Regions from separate parts of the Planomicrobium sp. MB-3u-38 genome, predicted to be linked through region 1. Evidence: riboswitches for the same ligand, from Rfam matches in the RefSeq annotation. Region 1 holds a riboswitch; each other region holds the start of a gene.

Evidence for each region. Region 1 has a riboswitch for cyclic di-GMP ahead of CXF70_RS13445 (amidase). Riboswitches for the same ligand answer to the same signal wherever they lie in the genome.
Region 2: linked by a shared signal. The riboswitch ahead of CXF70_RS12900 (DUF5667 domain-containing protein) and the one ahead of CXF70_RS13445 (amidase) in region 1 are both predicted to bind cyclic di-GMP.
Region 3: linked by a shared signal. The riboswitch ahead of flgB (flagellar basal body rod protein FlgB) and the one ahead of CXF70_RS13445 (amidase) in region 1 are both predicted to bind cyclic di-GMP.

Annotation. Positions count from the first base shown of each region.
Region 1 covers NZ_PJBO01000062.1:21,169-28,593, reverse strand. The annotation lists gene CXF70_RS13450 (excinuclease ABC subunit UvrA) at 1-2,154, shown strand, start outside; cyclic di-GMP riboswitch class I at 2,270-2,361, shown strand; gene CXF70_RS13445 (amidase) at 2,407-3,288, shown strand; gene CXF70_RS13440 (response regulator transcription factor) at 3,461-4,627, shown strand; gene CXF70_RS13435 (HEAT repeat domain-containing protein) at 4,624-5,676, shown strand; gene CXF70_RS13430 (glycosyltransferase family 2 protein) at 5,676-7,073, shown strand; gene CXF70_RS13425 (response regulator transcription factor) at 7,093-7,425, shown strand, end outside.
Region 2 covers NZ_PJBO01000060.1:347,991-355,415, forward strand. The annotation lists gene CXF70_RS12880 (LCP family protein) at 1-665, shown strand, start outside; gene CXF70_RS12885 (AI-2E family transporter) at 726-1,916, shown strand; gene CXF70_RS12890 (sporulation protein) at 1,979-2,398, shown strand; gene CXF70_RS12895 (phosphotransferase family protein) at 2,469-3,479, shown strand; gene CXF70_RS12900 (DUF5667 domain-containing protein) at 3,588-4,610, opposite strand; cyclic di-GMP riboswitch class I at 4,686-4,768, opposite strand; gene CXF70_RS12905 (energy-coupling factor transporter transmembrane component T family protein) at 4,912-5,670, opposite strand; gene CXF70_RS12910 (ABC transporter ATP-binding protein) at 5,651-7,138, opposite strand; gene CXF70_RS12915 (ECF transporter S component) at 7,074-7,425, opposite strand, start outside.
Region 3 covers NZ_PJBO01000048.1:20,260-27,684, forward strand. The annotation lists gene CXF70_RS09335 (flagellar hook-basal body protein) at 343-1,182, opposite strand; gene CXF70_RS09340 (flagellar hook-basal body protein) at 1,199-2,050, opposite strand; cyclic di-GMP riboswitch class I at 2,263-2,347, shown strand; gene flgB (flagellar basal body rod protein FlgB) at 2,436-2,837, shown strand; gene flgC (flagellar basal body rod protein FlgC) at 2,843-3,298, shown strand; gene fliE (flagellar hook-basal body complex protein FliE) at 3,622-3,918, shown strand; gene fliF (flagellar basal-body MS-ring/collar protein FliF) at 3,944-5,581, shown strand; gene fliG (flagellar motor switch protein FliG) at 5,593-6,606, shown strand; gene CXF70_RS09370 (FliH/SctL family protein) at 6,599-7,396, shown strand; gene fliI (flagellar protein export ATPase FliI) at 7,377-7,425, shown strand, end outside.

The sequences.
Region 1 (7,425 bases):
TCGGTTGTCTTCGATACGTTGGCGACTGAAAGCAGAAGACAGATGACGCTGAACTATCCGCTTTACATCAGGCATCAGATGCCGAGGTATGAGCGGCCACACGCCGACTTGATGCAGCATCTCAGTCCGGTGGTCGTTGTGGAGCAGAAACCGGTGAGAGGAAATTCCCGCTCGACTGTCGGCACGTATATGGATATCGACCCGTTGATCCGATTGCTGTTTTCACGGATCGGCAGCCCGCCGCTCGGTTCAGCGACTGAGTTTTCGAGTGACTCATCGTTCGGCAAATGCCCGGAATGCAGCGGCTTCGGAGAAATTGTTGCGCCTGATATCCACAAGCTCATCGATCACACGAAGTCGCTCCGGGACTCCGCGGTGCGCTTTAAGCCGCTGGCGCCGCCCGGCTGGCAAGGCAGATGGATGGTGGACGGCGGATTGTTCGACCCCGATCTCCCCATCAAAGATTTCACGGAAGAAAAATACAATATGCTGGTCTACGGTCCGCCGGAAGGCGAGCGGGCATTCAGCAAGTATTATTACAAAGTGGGCAATCGGGACATCGAATGGGACGGCCTCCTTCCCCGGTTTATTCGCCTGTACATTAACCGGGACCTCACGAAATTGAAAATCGTATCCCAGGAAGACGTGCTGGCGATGACTGCGCGTACGCCGTGCCCGACCTGTGAAGGTTCCGGATTGAATCCGAAAGTGCTGGAATGCAAAATCAACGGGTTGAATATCGCGCAATATGACCGGCTGGAAATGACGGATTTGCTGGATGAGCTGGCGAAAATAAAAGATCCGGTTGGCACATCGATTGCGCAGCAAGTATATCCGAGTGTCAAACAGCTGGTCGACCTGGGGCTTGGCTATTTGAGTCTGGCGCGAAAAGTGGGCACCCTGTCCGGCGGCGAAGCGCAGCGCGTGAAAATTGCCCGTCACTTGGGCAGCAGCCTGAATAACATCACCTATATTTTCGACGAACCGAGTGCGGGACTGCATCCGGAAGAAATCGAGAAGCTGACGCATATGCTCAAAAGTTTGCGGGACAATTACAATACCGTGGTCGTCATCGAACACAATCTGGCGGTCATCAAGACGGCGGATGAAATCATCGAAATGGGCCCAGGCGCTGGCGCGACCGGTGGTGAAGTGGTCTATCAGGGTGCGCAGGCAGGCTTGCAGAAAGCGTCCGCCATCACCGATTTGGATCATAAAGTTACTGTCAATAAAACACCGCGACAGGCAGAAAGCAGTTTTTCAATCCAAAATGCGTCAGCTAATAATTTGAAAGATGTCAGTGTGGATATTCCGAAAAACGTTCTGGTGTCGGTATGCGGCGTTTCCGGTTCCGGCAAGAGCTCGTTGATGTTCGGAGCCTTTGCCGACAATTATCCTGAAACCATTTCGGTGGGCCAGGGCAGCATCGGAACATCCAGCCGTTCGACACTTGCCACTTATATGGGAATCATGGATGACATCCGGTCGATTCTGGCCAAAGAGACGGGGCAGCCCGTGGGCTTGTTCAGCTTTAATTCGCTTGGAGCCTGTCCAGTCTGCGAAGGAAAAGGCGTCACCACGCCGGATGTGGCTTTTGCGGATCCCGTGACCGTCACCTGCGAAGCCTGCAGAGGCACGCGCTATTCAGATGAAGCGCTGTCCCATCGCCATTTGGGCAAAAATATCGTCGAGATTCTGGAACTGTCGATCGACGAAACCAACGAATACTTGAAAATGCCGAAAATCGTCAAGAAAGTGGATACGTTGAAGGATGTAGGATTGGGCTACCTGACACTTGGCCAAACGACAAGTTCGTTAAGCGGCGGCGAAGTGCAGCGCCTCAAACTCGCGAGCCACCTGAAAAAAGAAGGGCAAATCTATTTGCTGGATGAACCGTCATTGGGTCTGCATACAAAAGACAATGCCCATCTATTGGCCGTATTCCAGGGGCTCGTCGATAAAGGCAATTCAGTCATCCTCATCGAGCACAATCTGAACTTCATCGCCGCGAGCGACTGGGTCATTGAAATGGGCCCAGGCGGAGGGAAGAAAGGCGGCGAAGTCCTGTTTGAAGGCACACCGGAAGCGATGCTGGAGGCGGAAACGCTGACTGCGAAGTGGCTGAGGGATGGTGTGAAGGGCAGTTTTGATTGATTGCAATAATCGGCACCGCAAAATGAAAATTTGCAGCTTTTTGATTTGCTCCGCATTAATGGTTCAAAAGTCTATAGATATATGCCATTTAAATACAGTAAGATAAGAAATAATAATCTGAAAAAGGCAAACTTATCCGAAAGGTAAGGACGCAAAGCTATGAGCCTACCCACCGCTCTTCCGGTGCACGGTTGTCAGGTTGCCAGGCACACATTCTGTGAGCCGCGGCCTACAGAATGGAGGAAATTAAATATGGGTAAAAAAGTGGTGATCATGTTCGTGGTATTTTTCTCATTGATGGCATTCAGCGCACAGGGGCAGGCCCAAGCAAGTGAAGCACCCGAGCAGGCTTTGGCTACATGGCTGTGGAATCCTTGGATGTTCGTTCAGGATGAAGCGGGCACATTGGCGTTCATCGAAAGCAAACAAGTGAACAAAGTTTATGTCCAGGTCGACCCGGACATTTCAAAAGCGGCTTACGGCAGCTTCATCGCCCAAGCACAAGCGAAAGGCATCGCCGTTTACGCGCTTGACGGAGCCCCTTCATGGGTGGCGCCGAAAGGCTATATCAATCAAGACCGTTTTCTGGCATGGGTGACTGATTATCAGGCAACGGCTGCACAAAATGCGAAATTCGCCGGCGTCCATTTGGACGTGGAACCATATCTGTACAGCGGCTGGACATCAAATCAGTCGGCAACGATCAAATCGTTCCAGACACTCATTAAAAGAGCCGGCACGAGCACCGCGAAACTGGGCATTCCGCTCGAAGCCGATATGCCGTTCTGGTTTGATGAAATCAAATACAAGAACACATTCGGCAGAGGGCTGTTGGCAGAGTGGATCATCGGCAATACGGCGGGTGTAACGATCATGGCTTACCGTGATTCGGCGCCAATGATCATCGACATCGTCAAAAACGAAATGGCGATGGCCCAGCGCCTTGGGAAAAGCGTTGTTGTCGGAGTTGAAACCGGCGTGACCGATGAAGGCAGCATCATCACGTTTGCGGAAGAAGGCGAAGCCTTCATGAACCAGGAGCTAGCGAAAGTCACTGCGCATTACGCCGGCAATCCCGCCTATAAAGGGAATGCCGTGCACCATGTCGGCAGCTGGCTGACGTTGCGGCCATAACATGCAGGACACTTTGATGGCGGACATCAAAGTGTCTTTTTATTTGGAATGTATTTTAATGACAAATTACTATATCAGAGATAGTATTTAATAGTATATTTATGACCATATGCTATGCCTATGTATAGTATAATGACTACTATCCAGAAATTGCTAAAGAAGGTGGATCAGCATGGCTTCGACAAAATACAAGACAATGCTTGCCAATAGAATGGAACAGGAATTTTCCAGGTGGCAGACGCAGCAGCACGTTCAGGAACGGGATGTATACCGTTTTTTACATACAATGAAAGGCACGGCCGGCACAATCGGGCTGATGGATCTTTCCGTGTTCAGCGGAAATCAGCTGGAGTTTTATTCGGAAGACAGCACAGCGTTAGTGCCGCTCCAAACATTAACAGCACTTATGGAGACATTTACAGCCTTTTTCACCTCAGACGAACCGGTGTTGGCAGCAGCCGTGAGCTCTTCTGATAATGCGGCGCCCAAAGAATCGTTTGTTCTGGTGATAGATGCGGACGCGAACTTTGCAGCTGCCGTTAAAGAAACTTTGGAAGCACAAGGTGTTTCGGTCGTTATTGCGCTTGATGGCAAGAAAGGGCTGGAATTTTTCAATACACTTCTGCCACAGATGGTCATTGTGGACCGCAATCTGCCCGATGCCGATGGCTTTGACCTCGTAACCCAGATTCATGAAGCGGCCAAAACCCGCTTTCTTCCGATCGCCGTCATCAGCGCGGACGACCGGATTGAGAGCCGGATACAGGCGATGGAGATTGGCGCCACTGATTTTATTGCCAAACCTGTCGATATGGACTTTTTAACGGCTTATGTCCGTAACCGCCTGCGCAGCCAGGATGCGATTTCTCAAGGGACGCTTTACGACGGATTGACCGCAGCGGCCCAAATCATCCACGAAAAGGATGAAAAGGAGCTCAAGCGCAACTTGAACATCATCATTGTCGACGATGATTCCCTTGTGCGCAAACTGATCACGAAGCAATTTGCCGGATGGAAACCGGAAGAATTCGATCTTCACATAGCAGAATACCCTGAAGGCGCCAGTTTCGTGGAATCGGATTGGTATAAACCGGAAGAAAATTATATGATCCTGCTCGACGGTGTCATGCCGAAAATGGATGGCCTCGAAGTCTTGAATCATGTTCGCAGCCGGTACCCTCATGACAATATCATCATTTCCATGCTGACTTCCCGCAACAATGAAGCCGACATTGTCCTGGCGCTGAAAAGCGGCGCAGATGATTATATCGTCAAACCGTTCTATGCCCAGGAAGTGGTGGCGCGCGTCCAGCGGCTCACTAAGAGGATGTTCAAATGAGCCTGATTTTCTATTTGATCCTCAGCATCTCCCTGCTCGCCGGCCAGCTCATCCTGTTGCTCGCATTAGCCTTGCGCAAGCAGCGGCTGTCGGCTAAAGAAGAAGCGATCACCCAGCAATATGAAGCGTTGATCGACGTGTTCAGTTCCTATATGCTGGACCCTTCCGATGACCGGTTCATCCAGGAAATCCGCAGCAATCCGCATAAAATCGTTGTTCTGGAACGTTTGCTGAACGGCTATGTTTCAGTGACAAAAGGCGGCGTCGCTTCTCCGCTGGTCAAAGGATTGTCGGAAGAGTTCCTGTCGGCGCATTACGCTAAACAGCTGTCGCGCAAAAATTGGGCGCTGCGAATGAATACGCTGTACTATATTGAAGATTTTCGTATGGAGTCCTTGAAGCCTGTGCTGAAAGAAAAACTTGATAAGAGCACTCAGCTGGACCTGGAAACCCAGCAGCTGATCCGCACCTTGGCCTCTTTGGACGAAACGGCCACCATCCCTGCATTGGCGCGGTATCCCGACGCACCGGTCCGGTTGTACACCGATGTGTTCAAACGGCTCGATGAAAGTACACGATTGAAAGAATTGGATGCCGCATTGCGGAATGAAAAGACCAATAGCGCATTGAAGCATGCGGCCATTTCCTATATTGGCCTGGCGGGTTTGACTTCATTCCTTCCGTATCTTGAAAATGAATTGCGGGTTCAGGAAGGCGAAATGCGCATCCAATCATTGAAAGCCATCCTTAATATGCAATACCTTTCCGATCCCGGCTTATTGCTGCCGTTCCTCGAGTCATCGTCCTGGCCCGAGCGGATGTATGCTTCCCGCATAGCCGGCAGGCTGCAATTGTCCAGATTCAAAGAAACGCTCAGCACGCTGCTCGGCGATCCGGTTTGGTGGGTCCGCTATTCGGCAGCAGAAGCGCTGGTGCAGTTTTCAGATGGCGATATCCTGCTGTCCCACTTGTCCGCCAATCATCCAGACCGCTTTGCCCGCGATATGGCGTCCCAGTGGAAAGCGTCTCTTTTAGGAAGTGAAACCTGATGCAAACCTTTTTTCAATTTACAGCCTATATTGTTATCGCTTATATGCTTTTTTCAAGTCTGAGTTACCTGGGCTTTTTCATGCTGGCATTCAGAAAGGTGAAGAGAGAGGATCAGCTCGACAAAACGGAGTCCACTGAAGACCTGATCGGCAACTTGAACACGTATCCCGTCTCCATCATTGTTCCTGCCTATAACGAAGAAGTGGGGGTGACCAGCACGGTCCGGTCATTGCTGGCACTGGAATATCCTGAAAAAGAGATCATTGTCGTTGACGACGGGTCGAAAGATAAAACATCTGAGCGCATGATCGAAGAATTCCAGATGAAGCAAATTCCGTTCGCTGTCCGCATGCATATCGAAACGGCTGAAGTCGAAGCCATCTATCAATCGTCCATTTTTCCGTATATCCGCTTGATCAGGAAAGCGAACGGAGGGAAAGCGGATGCCTTGAATGCGGGCATCAATCTGTCCTCCTATCCTTATTTCTGCGCAATCGACGGAGATTCCATCGTCGAAAACGACGGACTCCTGAAAACCATGAAACCCATCATCGAATCGGATGGCCAAATCATAGTGACGGGCGGTTCTGTCCGCATTGCCAACGGCTCCACCATTTCGCGGAGCAAAGTGGAAGCGATCGATTTGCCGAAAAGCCCGGTTGTGCTCATGCAAATCGTGGAGTATTTCCGCGCATTCCTGATCGGCCGGCTCGCATTGAGCCATTTGAATATCCTGCTCATCATTTCTGGCGCTTTTGGTGTCTTTAATAAAGAACGCGTCATTCAAGCGGGCGGATACAATAAAAACACAGTCGGCGAAGATATGGAACTGGTCGTCAGGCTGCACCGGCTGCTCCGTGAAGAAAAGTCGAAGCAGCGGATCGAATATGTTCCGGATCCCGTGTGCTGGACCGAAGCACCAGAATCGCTGGACGTTCTGCGATCGCAGCGGATCCGCTGGCAGCGCGGATTATTTGAAACGCTGTGGTCTCACCGGAAGATGATGCTGAATCCGAAATACGGTTCTGTCGGACTTTTTTCCATGCCATACTTTCTGTTTGTGGAGCTTCTCGGAGCGGTATTCGAGTTTGTCGGCTATTTCCTGATTTTCGGCGGCTTCTTCTTTTCACTCATCGATCCCTATACAGCAGGCATCCTCTTTTTAGTGACGATTTTTTATGGCTCACTCATTTCAGCACTGGCCGTGCTATTGGAGGAATTGACGCTCCATAAATATCCGAAAGCTTCCCACTTGCTGCGTCTTTATTTCTGGGCGCTGACCGAAACGTTCTGGTACCGACCGCTTATGGTCCTGTGGAGAGTCCAGGGAATCTTCGCCGCGTTCCGCAAAAAAGCCCATTGGGGCGATATGAAACGCAAAGGGATCTCATCTTAGTTTTAGGAGGCACATATAAATGAAAAAAATATTAGTGGCAGATGACGAAGATATTCTTCGCATCCTGATTGCCGATACGCTCGAAGACGATTTTGACATCGAAGAAGCGGAAGACGGGCGTGAGGCGCTTGAAAAGATTCGGGAGAACGAGTACGACTTGATCATCCTGGATTACATGATGCCTTACCTGACCGGCCTCGAGGTGCTGGAGCAAGTCCGGAATGACCAGATCGACACGCAGGTCCTGATGCTGACGGCCAAAGCGCAAGACGCAGACCGTGAAAATGCAATGCGGAAAGGGGCGAATCATTTCATGTCCAAGCCCTTCAGCCCGATGGAATTGTTGGAGCTG
Region 2 (7,425 bases), on a different contig from region 1:
ATAAAGAAACGAATGATGTGAAAGTCGTGTCATTCATGCGGGACATCTATGCGGAAATTCCTGGATATCAATCGTATAAATTGAATACAGCATATTATTTAGGCGGCGTGGATCTGCTGGCTGATACGCTGCGCAATATGTTCGGTGTGGAAATTCAGCATTATGCACTTGTCGATTTTTCCAGTTTTGAGAAGTTGGTGGATATTGCCGCGCCGAATGGTGTCAAAATGGATGTCGAAAAAGATATGTCCGAAAATATCGGCGTATCCCTGACACAAGGCGAACAACGTTTGAACGGCAAGGAATTGCTGGGCTATGCTCGTTTTCGGGCAGACAATGAAGGGGATTTCGGCCGTGTGCGCCGCCAGCAGCAGGTTCTAGCCGCTTTGAAAGAAGAGATGATCAGCATCTCCGCAATTCCTAAATTCCCGAAATTGGCGGGAGCCGCACAAGGCTATGTGCAAACCGATATGCCAGTGCTTGATCAAATAAAGCTGGCGACTGATATGGCAACCGGTGGAACGGAAGGCGTTGAAAGGCTGACGATTCCCGTTGAAGGCAGCTACAGCTATGGCAGTTATGCGCAAGCCGGATCTGTCCTGGAGATAAATCTGGAACAGAACCGACAGGCATTAAGTGAATTTTTAGATCAGCCGCTGCAATGAAAAATTCTGAAAATATGATAAAATAAAATAGAATAGTCCATATGGAAAGTAGGGCGCGCCATGGAACCAGAAAATAAGCCATCCTTTTTCAGAACGAATTACATTCAGTTCCTGGGAGGCCGAAACACGTTATTCACATTAATCGCTTTAGTATTGATCGGTTTGATCATTTTCATATTCAGGGAAGTGTCATTCATCTTCAATCCGCTGAGCGTCTTTATGCAGACAGTCGTTTTGCCGGTTACGCTGGCTATGATCCTGTATTACTTGTTGAGACCTGTACTTAGGCTTCTTGAGCGTTTCCGCATCAAAAGGATATGGGGGATCCTGATTATCTTCATGGGTGTCGTCGGTCTGTTGACGCTTGTCACTTTCCTGATCCTGCCGTTTCTCAGAGAGCAGCTGCAGATGCTGATTGAAGAGTTCCCGCAATATTTCATGCAGTTATTGACAGACATCGACGCGTTTCTTCGAACTTCTTTTGTCGGGGATTACTATACCGGCTCTAATTTCGACATCGATCAATTGATGGAAACGCTGCCGGACAATCTGTCCGGCATACTCCAGGATGTTGTGGCAAGCATCATTACCGGGATCACTGGTTTCCTTTCGACGATTACAAGTTTTGTCCTGTCGATCGTCATTGTTCCATTCATTTTGTTTTATTTGCTTAAAGACGGCGAAAAGCTTCCTGAATATATTTTAAAACTTCTCCCGCCGCGTCTGCGCGATGATACGCGAGAAGTATTTGGGGAAGCAGATAGGCAGTTAAGTGCTTACATTCAAGGGCAATTGATCGTCGCTTTCTTAATCGGCGTCATGGTTTTCATAGGATTCCTGATCATTGGCATGAAGTATGCACTGCTTCTGGGTGTATTGGCTATGTTCACAAGCGTCGTCCCGTATATCGGGCCAGCCATCGCGATTACGCCTGCAGTTATCATCGCCCTTGTAACTTCGCCATTCATGTTAGTGAAGCTTGCGATCGTATGGACAGTGGTACAATTGGTGGAAGGGAACATCATTTCCCCACAGGTAATGGGAAAAACACTATTTATCCACCCGGTCACGATCATTTTCGTGCTGTTGACTGCCGGCTCACTGTTTGGTGTAGCCGGGGTGATCCTGGGTATTCCGGCATATGCGATTCTGCGGGTTCTGGTATCCCATATATTCAAGCTGTTTAAACGCAGATACAATAAACATGAACCTGTGCTCGGCAATCAATATGATTACACGGAGCTGCACTAGAAGTTTACAGTTAAACCGGAAGTGGTAAAGGGATAATACAAATATTTGGAGGTTTCCGAGATATGAAATTCAAAGAGTTTTTATCATCTATCGGCTTTGGCTCGATGAAAGTCGAAACAGTTGTGGAGAGGCCGCATTTGGAAGAAGGCGAGACCTTGAACGGCACCATCTATTTTGAAGGGGGAGACTCCGACCAGGAAGTTGACTACGTGGAATTACATGTCATTAAAATAATCGACGATTATCGAGAAGACAGTGATTTTAACATTATCGAAACCATCGTAGCCAAGCAATCCATGGAATTTGCGGGCTCCGTCAAATCTAAGGATACAGTGATGCAGCAATTTGAAATCGTGCCGGATGAACGCTGGCTGGTGGAAACTGATAAAGCGCGTCTGATTTTGCGGACGATAGTGCACATCCGCGAAGGTGTGGATGTACGTGATGAAGACGAGATTACATATGGGAAGATTGAAGGCTGATAAAGCCTTCTTTTTTTGTGTTAAAATATTTTTAATTCTATAAATCGCAAAAATATAAGAACTGGAAGTGATGGAATTGAAAGCAGGCTGGGAACGAACCAAACCGATGATTTTACCGGACCATCCGACAATATCCGTAATGCTGAAAGAAATGTTGAATGGAAAGCCCATAACACGAATCGAACCGCTCGGCGGCGGACTCAGCAATTCCAATTTAAAAATAACTTTGCAAAATGAAGAGACAATTGTTCTGCGGATCTATAATGATGGCGGCAAAAAAGCGGAAATAGAAAAAGAAGTTTTGCAGCTCGTCCAAGGGAAGCTGCCTGTACCTGAAGTGCTCTATCATGATTTTTCATTGTCATTGCTGGAGTATCCGTTTTTAGTCTTAACCTGGGTGGATGGTTTTCAGTTGTCCGAGTTGTTTCAAAAAGGGGATCCCAGCGACCTTGCAAATTCGGGCAATGAAGTGGGCAGGCATCTGGCGGAAATGCATAGCATTCAGTTTTCTTCTCCAGGATTTTTTGATGCAACGCTCAAAATACAGGAATTTGAAATATCGGGTGCAGCGTCATTTTTGGCAGTGTTGGATGAGATTCTTCGTGACCGCCAGGTGATGCAAAATTTAGGTTCCGATATGGTTCACAAAATCGGTCAGTTCGCTAAGGAGCAGGCCCCTTTACTGGATCATTTGGGCAATCAGTCCTCTTTGGTGCACAGTGACTTTAATGCGTTGAATATACTAGTTGAAAGGGAAGGGAACGGTATCAGGGTGACCGGCATTTTAGACTGGGAGTTCGCTTTCAGCAATTCGCCATTGATCGATATTGGCAATATGCTGCGGTATGAGAATGGAGATGTTTCTTTATTTATGGGGCCGTTTATCTCCAGTTACCGGGATAACGGAGGCATATTGCCGCAGCACTGGCTGCAACAGGCAAAATTATTGGATCTGATCGCCTTGTGTGACCTGGCCAATAATGAAGAATGCGGCGAAGTGCGATTGAGAGACCTCCAGAAGCTGATCAGACAAACGATGAATGAGTGGGATAGATATTCGACTATTCAAGAGATGTTATAACAACAACGATTTATCTATGTATCCAGTTTTAAAATAATACATACAAAAAAGCGGACCGGATAAATGTATATCCTGTCCGCTTTATTTCGTTGAAGAATTGATGCTGAATCAATCCTTCTTATCTTTTTTCTCTTTCGGATTTTCTTTCGCAGCGTCCTGTTCTGCTTTTTCGGCCGCTTTCTCTTCCGCTTTCACGGCTTTCGCCGCCGCATCCTGTTCTTCATTCACATCATCTTCAGCATCGGGTTCCTCGGATGGTGGCGGAACCGTGCCTGATTCCTCGTCCGTAACTTCATCTTCCGGAAGTTCGGCAGCTTCTTCAGTCTCAGCAGATTCATTCTCAACCGGTTCTTCAGGTGTTTCCGGTTCTTCTACTGTGTCTTCTTCCGGAACAACTTCCTCTTCAGAAGGCTCTTCCGCTTCTTCGTCGGATTCCTCTAATTTGGCGAGTTCCTTCGCCACTTTGCGATCCAGGCGCTCCATCGCTTTGGCGACATTTTTAGCCAGCGATTCCTTTGCCTGCGGATTCGTCACTTTCTCCATGGCTGCTTGCAGCGCCAGCAGGCTGGAACTGAACTTGGCTTCCAATGCAGCACGCGCGTCTTCTTCCGTCAAATCTTCATCCGTTTCCGAACCCATATCGACAGGTTCTTCTTCAGCCTCTTCAGCTGGAAGTTCTTCTCCGTCCGGTTCGTCAGCAGGCGGCTCTTCCTTTTCATCTTCGTCGCCATCCACCAGCTGATCAAGGCCTTCTTCATACAGCGCCAATGCTTTCTCCAGCGTTTGGACTGCCAATTCCTCATCGCCCGCAGCCATCAAAGCTTCCGCTTCCAGAATGCGCTGCTCTGCATACTCAGCAAATAATTCCGCTTCCGCAGCTTGGTCAAACGTGAAAGCCAATTGGACCGTTTCCTGCAATTGCTTCAGGAAATAAAAGAAGTCACCCGGCACCAGTGCGGGTTCTTCTGCTACAGTTGTGTCAGTTGCATTTTCTTCAGCAGCTGGAGAATGTTCATCGGCTGAGGCAGCCAGTGCATTCAACGACAGCATGCCAGCTGAAGCAATCACCCCGACTGCAAAATAGCGCTTGATCTGTTTGGAAACTTGTTCTTTTTTACTTTTTGACAACATCTCATTACCCCCGAGTTCTTATTTCAAATCGAAGGGATTCGGAACTCTACTATAATAGAAGTATCAACCGCCATTCCCGGCAGTCCAGCCGCCATAGCCGAAGCCACAGGCCTGTAACTTTGCGTCACAGCCTTTCAGCTGTTTTGCCTTTATACAAGATGCGAATAAATATTTTGCTTAGCTTTGAAAGAAAAACAGAAAATTATTGCCACTTAAGTTTAAATGAATACTATAGAACTAGGTAGGGTAAAATGAACTTATTTATTGTATAAATTTTCAAGTGGAATGGTTTTAAAATCACTCAAGAAGATAGAACCGTACCCGTAATCGAAGAAAGGATTACAAGCAGCAAGATTGCGGCAGATAAAGCAAAATCTTTAGGCTTTATAGACACAGGCTGATAGAACTCTTTTCGGGCTTCACCGGTAAATCCACGCGCTTCCATCGCAAAAGCGGAGCGCTCCGCTTTTCTCACAGCTCCGGCAAGCATCGGAATAATGATTCTGCGGATATTAAGAAGCCTCTGCCACCAGTATTTTTCAACCGCTGTTCCGCGGAGGCGATGTGCCTGTTGGATCTGAAAGAATTCATCTCTCAGCACGGGGAGGAACTGATAGCCCACCAATACACCATAGGCTAGTTTTGGTGACAGTTTCAATTGCTGCATCAGGCTCATGACGAATTTTACCGGATCCGTCGTCAACGCGAACAGGAGAGAGAGGGAAGAAAACGCCAGAACACGGAAAGACAGGGATAACGCCAATGCCAGTTGCCTATCAGTCACATCATGTCCGAACAGCGACCATATGACTGTGCCGCCGGTTTCAGCACTGAAAACAATCGTTGTCCAGAGATAGCCGAATGCGCCCAGCACAAAAGGAAACATGAACAAAGTCCAAAGCTTCCAATTGATGCTGCTGAAAACGAACTGCATTAAAAGGATGCTGATAAAAACGAGCAGCGGCGTCCAAGGATTAAAGAAAAATGCGAGACCAAGCATCGCGATCGTCACTGTGATGAATTTCATCGCGGGATTCATATCATGCAAAAGATTCCGCACGTCGCGTCACTCCTTTCGGCGCTAGCAGGTTATGGGACGCAAGCAGTTCCACGTCTTGCCACACTCTCTCGGAAATAAATTTCCCGGTCATTCTGCCGTCTTTTAATAGCACAACAGAATCGGCGACTGCGGCAGCGAACTCCATATCATGCGTGACGATAAAAACAGTATCTCCCCGATCCAACCGGCTGTCGATAAGACGGAACAATTCCAAAAGCGCCGCTTCATCCTGGCCTGAAGTCGGTTCATCGAGAAACAGCACATTTCGTTTATCCGCCAGCATCGCTCCGATCGCCACCCGGCGTTTCTGGCCGTGGCTGACAGCAAAAGGATTGTGTTCCTTGATATCCGTTAAACGGAGAGACTCTATGAGATCATTCAGTTCCTGTTGGGAAGATGTTCCGCCAAAAGCCAGTTCGTCAAGGACTGTTGAAGTTAGAAACAGAAATTCTGGTGATTGTGGCACATAGCCGCACGGGTCTGATGCGAATTTCACGGCTACCTTTTTATAGATGCCGCAGATCGCTTTCACCAATGTCGATTTTCCGCTGCCATTTGGTCCTGCAATAACAATGCATTCCCCTTTTTTTGCAGTCATGGATAAAGGGTGGAGCATTGTATTGCCTTTCACCTTGACTGAAAGTCCGGTCGCAGTTAGAACGGTGGAATCAAGCATTGAATTCAACCGGAGCGGGTACCGCAATGTTTCATGTGGCTTGAAGATGGCATCTTCAGAAATTCTGCCATCGCTCGTAACCTTAATCTCACGGTTAAAAAATGTTCCCCAATAATCCAGCCTGTGTTCAACAGCGATGATTGTCAGATTGAACGTCTTTTGCAATTGATCGAGCCAAAGGATAAATTCTTTGGCGGTATATGGATCGAGATGCGAAATAGGTTCATCCAGCAACAGGACTTCGGGATTCATAACTAATGCACAGGCAGTGGCAACCCGCTGTTTCATTCCGCCGGAAAGTGTTTGGATTGAAACATGCCGGAGGTGGGACAGACCGGTTAAATCCAGGACATGACGGATCCGCTCCTCCATTTCGCTTGCCGGGGTATTCAAGTTTTCCAGTGTGAAGGCAAGCTCTTCTTCGACCGTCGGCATGCAGAACTGCGAATCCGGATCCTGAAAAACGGTTGCCACGCGGTGGTTGATTTCTCCCGGTGCATAAGAATCAGCCGATTTGCCGAAAGAGTGAATTTCGCCATCCACGATGCCATCGCAATTGGCGGGGTAGAGCCGGTTCAATAAATACAGCAACGTCGACTTGCCGGAGCCGCTGGGACCGGAAATGGCGACCCGTTCGCCGCGCTCGATCGCAAAAGAGATGGATGAAAGTGTCGGTGATTGGTCATCCGGAAAACGGAAGCTGACATTATTCATTTCAAAGATAGTGTCAGGCATTGGCATCACGCGGCTGTGTCCGGGCAATGGCGTAGCCGCGAAGTGAACCGGTCGCAAGCAGCGCATCCCCGATATATTTGCCGCCAATTCCTGCGATGATTGCTCCACTCAATACGCGCAGTGTGAACATCAGCGCAACGAATGAGGGATCGAGCGCCGCGTAGCCGGATACGAAATAACCGTAGATGAAGCTGAATACTGCCGCACCGATGCCTGCAAGCATAAATACGAAAATATTAAAGTGGCGGTAACGCGTCACAGCAAAAGCGGCTTCAGCGCCGAGCCCTTGAACAATCCCGGAAAGGATGAGACGCGGACCAACCGCATTTCCAAGCATCACTTCG
Region 3 (7,425 bases), on a different contig from region 1:
TGATTTCATATGATAGGGGACGTTATTTGTCATGAATTCCAGGTAGTTGGGAGTAAAACAGGGGAAGTTGGGAGTAAATCGATGAAAGTTGGGAGTAAATCGATGAAAGTTGGGAGTAAACGGTGCCGAGTTGGGAGTAAAATCAAAAGCTGATGAGAATGAAAATTATTTTGTTTAATTATTCCATCTGAATAGACAGATTCTTCGAGCAGAGACTGGTGCTATTTAGCGTTTCACAGGAGTTGGGCATAAAACAACAAAAGTTGGGCATAAAAGACACCGACTTGGGCATAAATCTAAAAAAGCGGAGTACCCGATACATCGGGTACTCCGTTTTTCCTATTATCCTCTAATCGTATTAACCAAACCGCGCATATCATCAGCAAATGAAATTGCCTTGCTTTGCGATTGCAGCAACCGCTGGGTAGCGATCAATTCGGTCATTTCGGTAGTCAAGTCGACGTTGGACATTTCGAGCGCGCCTTGGCCGACGCGGATCGTCCCGTCATTTCCATCAGCAAGATTCAAAACTTGCAGGGTTCCGCTGGCTACTTGCTCAGCTTCGGTGCCCGGCAATTCGTAAAGATTGCCGCCGGTTTTCTGAAGAAGGTCCGGACGGTTGATTTCAGCAATACTCAATTGGAACGTATCAGCCGGCTTGCCGGCAGTTTTGTATGTCACATTGAGTGTGCCGTTTTCATTCACCGTGATGTTGTCGTAATCGTTGTCGATGGTGATTGGCTGGTTATTCGCGCCAAGGACGGCTTCACCGTTGGATGTGACCAAGTTTAGCTGATTGCCGGCTGCATCTGGTGTTAATTGGAACGAACCGTTTTTGGTGTAATACGTATTTCCGCCATTCTCGACGCGGAAGAATCCGTTTTCGCCGGTGATCATGAAATCAAGTTCGCGGCCGGTTTGGACAGCTGAACCCTGGTTCGTGCGAAGTGCAATCTGTGAAACGGTTGCACCAGCGCCGATGCGGATGCCGTTGGGTGTTTGGCGCCCGGCTTCCAGTGGACCGGCTTGTTTTTCGAACGATTGCACCAGGGCGTCGGCGAAATTCGCTTCCTGTCTTTTATATCCGGTGGTATTGACGTTCGCGATGTTATTGGCGATCGTGTCGATTTTCTTCTGTAATTCGCGCATAGAGGAAGCCGCGGAATTCATTTGGATATTCATTTAGCTGAGCCTCCCATTATACGCGGCCGATTTCATTGACCGCTTTTTCCATACTGCGGTCATAGGCCTGGATTATTTTCTGGTTAGATTCGAATCCGCGGTACGTTTTCATCATGTCGGTCATGGTCTGCGTCAAATCGACGTTCGATTGTTCGATATATCCTTGCTGAACGAGTGGACCGGTATTGCCAAGGCCTGCAAGTTCAATCGATACAGGGGCCAAAGCGGGATCACCAGCCCAGCGCAGAAGGTTCTGGCCTTCTTTGATAAATTGTTGCGGATTTTCAGTATAAGAAATGAATAGGGAATTATTTACAGTTCCATCAGCCAAAGTGACCTGACCGTTTTCAGCAATGGTAAATTCAGTCGAACCCACCTGAATAGGCTGTAAATCTTGATTCAGCACATTGAATCCTTCAGCTGTTGTCAAGAATCCGGCATCATCGACAGTGAATTGTCCGTTTTGGGTATAACGGATTTCATTGTTCGGCAGAGACACAGCAAAGCTTACAGCCCCTTGCTGTCCAGTCTCCGGGTTGATTGGCAGCGACGAACTGAGCAAAGCCAAATCTGTAGAATTTCCTGTATTTTTTAAAGCACCCTGAGTAAAAGAAGGAATTCCTTCCTGTGTATAAACTCCTGTATGAAGGGAACCGATGTGTTTTTGAGACGCCGGAAGTTTTGCTCCTCCAACGGTCGTTCCACCGGATTCCATCGCTTTGATCAATTGGGCTGGAAATGCGCGCATGACGGATTGGTCTTTTTTGAAACCGGGGGTCATGGCATTTGCCAGGTTGTTTGTCAGCATTTGCTGCTGTCTGTTATTCGCCATCATCCCTGATGTGGCGGTGTATAAACCACGAAACATTGTTCGATCTCTTCCTCTCGAGAAAATAAGATTAATATGCGTAAGCATAACATTTTATTGACAATATTGACAAGCTTATTGGAAAATAAAACCATAAAAAATTTTTTAATCAAAAATATACAATTTTTTATTTATGTGATACTATATCTTGGAACTAAATTTTGAAAATGTGAAAAAAGTATGAGTTTAAAAGAGGAAAGTAATAAAACCTATCCTGAAAAAGGCAAACTTTTTGAAAGAAAAGGACGCAAAACCACGGGCCTAAGTATTCATTTATAAGGCAGCCGGGTCGCCGGAAGATGGAAGCTGTGAAGCTTGTCCACCTTTATTGAGGGTGGATTTTTATTTGTCATGATGAATACATATTTACACAGGAGGAAGGAAATTGAATCTCATTTCACCCACAATCCAGTCGCTGGAACGGGCTTTATCAACTTCAGCCCTTAAACAGCAGACGCATACGGCAAATATCGCGAATGTGGATACGCCGGGTTACAAAGCCAAGCAAGTCGATTTTGAAACGGCATTGAAAAATGCTTCCAGCAAACAGGCGTTGGCGAGTTACAAGACTGATGCTAAACATATTGCATTCAGCAATGAATCCTCACAATTTGATCCGAGGGTCACAGTCAATGAAAATTCCGAGTATAAAATCAACGGAAATAATGTCGACATGGATGTCGAAATGGCGGAGTTGGCGAAAAACCAGCTTCTATATAATGCAGTGACTGACAGAATCAGCGGGAAATTCCGCAGCTTGAGCAATGTCATCAGCGGAGGGAGATAATTCAGATGAGCTTATTCAACAGTTTTAATATCAGTGCATCCGGCCTGACGGCGAATCGCCTCCGCATGGATGTAGTATCAGCCAATATTGCAAACGCTGAAACGACGCGTTCTCAAATGGTCAATGGCGAATGGACACCGTATCGCCGGAAAACAGTCGAATTGACCCAAAGCGGCGTTTCACCATTCGAGCAGAAATTGCAGGCGATGATGGGCAATGGCAACAATGCCGTATCGGGCGTATCGGTTTCAAGAATCAAAGAAGACGATGCACCTTTCACGTTGAATTACGATCCAAGCCATCCGGATGCCGATGAAAATGGCTATGTGCAGCTGCCGAATGTCGATCCGATCAAAGAAATGGTCGATCTGATGTCGGCAACCCGTTCATATGAAGCGAACGTAACTGCGCTGAATGCATCAAAAAGCATGTTCATGAAAGCCTTGGAAATCGGGAAGTAATTCTTTTGAAATTATTCATCTAATAAACGATATTCCGCAAAACAGCTCCGCTTTCCTGGTGGCTTGCGCTGAGCTAACTCGGACTCGTTTCACTTCGTCCGAGTGGATCTCAGCACTTCGCTTAGTCACCTGGGAGTCTTCGCTGTTTTGCTCCATATCTCTAGAGAACTCTCACAGCGCCGGCGCGTCGCCGGACTGGGCGGAGCTATAAGACGAGTGTTCTTCTCGGCTTATAGCGGGAGCCTTGTCCAAAGCGCCGAAGCGGCATTTTAAAAATTATTTTTAAGTTACTTCTATAAAGAAACAAACCTGGGGGAAATATAATGAATCCAATCAATCAGATACAGACACCATTCATACAAGGGTTGACCAATCCGATCGTGAAGCCTGAAAACAAGGTGGAAGGTTTTGGTGAAATTTTTAAGCAGGCTATACAGAATGTCAATCAGACACAAAAAGCATCCGATAAGCTGACAAGTGATCTGGCGACCGGACAGGTTGAAAATATCCACGAAGTGATGATCGCTTCGGAGAAAGCGAGTCTGTCGCTCGAACTGACGATGCAAGTACGCAATAAAGTAGTGGAAGCTTATCAAGAAGTGATGAGAATGCAAGTATGATTCTGGCAAATAGGATGAGTGATCGATGAAAGAGAAGTTTAGTGCTTATAAAACAAAAGTCAGTGAGACGTGGGGAAATATTTCTCCAAAGATAAAATGGACGATTATCGGATCGTTTTTTGTTACTTTCCTGCTGTTGCTGGTTTTCATCTTTCTTGGTTCAAGGTCGGATATGACGCCGTTGTATTCGAATCTGTCGCCGGCTGAAACTGGTGAAATCAAGGCGGCGATTGAGTCACAGGGAATCCTGACGGAGGTATCGGCTGACGGCAAAACGATCAGTGTGCCGCCTGAAGAAGTGGCGAACTTGAAAGTGAGTTTGGCGGCTGAAGGGATACCGAAGAACGGCAATGTGAATTACAGCATTTTCAGTGACAATATGGGACTGGGCATGACGGACCGCCACTTTGATGTAGTGGAACGTGATGCCATGCAAAACGAATTGGCCATGCTGATCCGCCAGATTGACGGCGTGACAGATGCAAATGTCATGATCACCCTGCCGAAGGAAAACGTTTGGCTGACGGATGATGAACAGGTGGCGACAGCTTCTGTAGTCATCAAAGGCGAGCCTTCATTCCAATTGGATCAAAAGCAAGTAAATGGCTTGTATCATTTGATCAGCAAGAGTGTTCCAAGTCTGCCGTCAGATCAGATAGTCATCATGGATCAGAACGGACAGACTTTCACAATGGAAGATGAAAAAGCCGCCGATACAACGTTGACGGTTTATCAGCAGCAGCGCGACATCAAACAGGATATCGAAAAAGACATCCAAAAAGAATTGCAGCAAATGCTCGGTTTATTGCTTGGGCGCGATAAAGTCGTCGTGTCGGTAATGGCAAGTGTGGATTTTACGAAAGAAAAGCGTGAAGAACAATTGGTTGAGCCGGTTAATGAAGAAACGGGCGAAGGCATTGATATCAGCGTTGAACGAATTGTTGAGACCTATTCCAGCGAAGGTGCCACAGTAGAAGACGCCGCTGGTACTGGCGATACTGAAATCGCCAATTATCCGGCTGCAGGCGCAGGCGGAAACAGTGAATCGGAAAGAACGGAAGAGCGCATCAACCGCGAAGTCAACCGGATTCACCGTCAAATCGAATTGAGCCCTTATGTGATTGATGATATTACGATCAATGTGGGTGTTGAACCGCCGGTGCCGGGGAATCCGGACAGCCTGACGCTTGAAACGGTCGGCGATATCCGGAATCTGCTTGGCAACACGGTGAGCGCCGCACTCAGTATGAATGGCGCCGAAGTCAACGAGCTTGAACTGGATGACCGGATTTCAGTCTTTGCGACAGAATTCCAAGGGAAAACGGTCGTAGAAGCTGAAGAACCGATTGATAATTGGTTCGGCACGATTCCGAACAGTCTTTTATTGATTGCCGGAGCAGCTGTCGCGTTGATTTTGATCATCGGAAGCCTGATTTTCGTATTGATGAGAAGAAAACGTGAAGTGATCGAAGAGGATTACGGCTTTGATATGTTCGAACAGCCGGTAACGCCGATTGGATCTTTGGAAGAAGAAGAGAAGGAAATCGATCTTTCGGAATTTGACTCAAGATCAAATCCAAAACGGAAGACGATTGAAAAACTGGCCAAGGGCCGACCGGAAGATTTCACGAAATTATTGCGTACTTGGATGTCGGAAGAGTAGGAGTGTGACTTATGGTTAAAGGTGCTAAAGAATTGACCGGCGTACAAAAAGTAGCCGTGTTGCTGGTGGGATTGGGTCCGGATGTGGCTGTTGAGATATTCAAGCAGCTGACGGAACCGGAAATCGACCAATTGACGATGGAAATTTCAAATGTGCGGCAGCTGAAAAGCAGCCAGACAGAAAAAGTGATAGATGAATTCTACGAAATGATTTTGGGCCAGGACTTCATGGACGAAGGCGGACTGGAATACGCGCGGGATATTTTGGAGAAGGCTTTGGGGAAAGACCGGGCGATGGATACGATCGGCCGGCTTACGAGCAGGCTGCATGTGAAACCGTTCAATTTTGCGAGAAGAGCGGATCCGAACCAGCTTTTCAATATTCTTCAGCACGAACATTCCCAGACGATTGCACTTGTGCTGTCCTATCTGGATTCAAGGCAGTCATCGCAGGTCATTGCTCAGCTTCCGCCAGCTAAACAGGCGGAAGTGGCGAAGCGGATCGCTTTGATGGAAAGTACGTCGCCGGAAGTGATCCATCAGGTGGAACAGATCATCGAACGCAAGCTGTCAGCTTCCGGAGCGCAGGATTACACGGCTACGGGCGGTGTTGAAGCGATTGTCCAGGTATTGAACAACGTGGACAGAGGAACTGAAAAAGCGATTCTTACCGAGCTGGAAATTGATAGTCCGGATCTTGTCGCTGAAATCAAGAAACGGATGTTTGTATTCGAAGACATCATTTCACTTGAAACGCGTTCAATTCAGCGTGTCATCCGTGAAGTATCGGATGCAGATCTGACATTCGCATTGAAAGTGGCGAATGAAGATGTCAAAGAAGGCATTTTCTCGAATATGTCTGCACGCAGAGCAGAAGTTATTCGTGATGAAATCGATGTTATGGGTCCTGTGAAACTGAAAGATGTGGAAAATGCACAGACAAATATTGTCGCATTGATTCGCAGCCTGGAAGAAAAAGGCGAAATTATGGTGTCCCGCGGAGATGGAGATGAGCTGATTGTCTAATGTCATCCGCTATCATCATGGAAAACCTGTCGAGACCAAAATACTCAAGACGAAAAAGATAGAGTTCCGGAATATTCAGGAAGCCGAAGATGAAAAAGATCCGGAACAGCAAAAACTGTCGATAAAACAGGAAATCGCGGCTTTATTGGCCCAGAAAAACGAGCTCGAAAAAGAGCTGCAGGAAAAACAGCAGCAGGCGCAGACCGATATTGAATTCTGGTGGGAGCAGGCACGGACTGAAGCTCAGGCAGAAGCCGAACGACTGGCGGATGTGGCAACGGCGCAAGGATTCGATGCCGGTAAACAGCAAGGTTATCTCCAAGCTGAACAAGACTTCAAGGAAAAGCGGCTCGAAATGGAAGCGCTGATCCGTGAAGCCTATAGCGAAAAGTCGAAAATCGTGCAGGAAGCGGAAACGTTTCTTCTGTCATTAAGTGTCCGCATTGCTGAACGAGTCATCAAAGAAGAATTGAAGCACCACGAAGAACAGCTTTTGAATATTGTTAAGCAAGCTTTAAAACACATCGAAGAAGCCGAAGACATCATCATGCAAGTGTCTTTGGACGATTACCCGATAATTTTACCCTTCCTGGAAGAACTTAAAACCTATGTAAGGGCAGATTGTGAATTAAAAATGATTCCAGTGGCAAATGTCGAAGCCGGCGGCTGCATGCTGCATACGCCGAGCGGTTCATATGACGTTACTATCGACAGCCAATTGGAAGAAATCAAAAAGCATTTACTCGCTTATTGTGAGGAGAAAACAAATGATGAACCAGCGGAAAGATGAATACCTGTCGCTGATCGATGAAGTGGAAC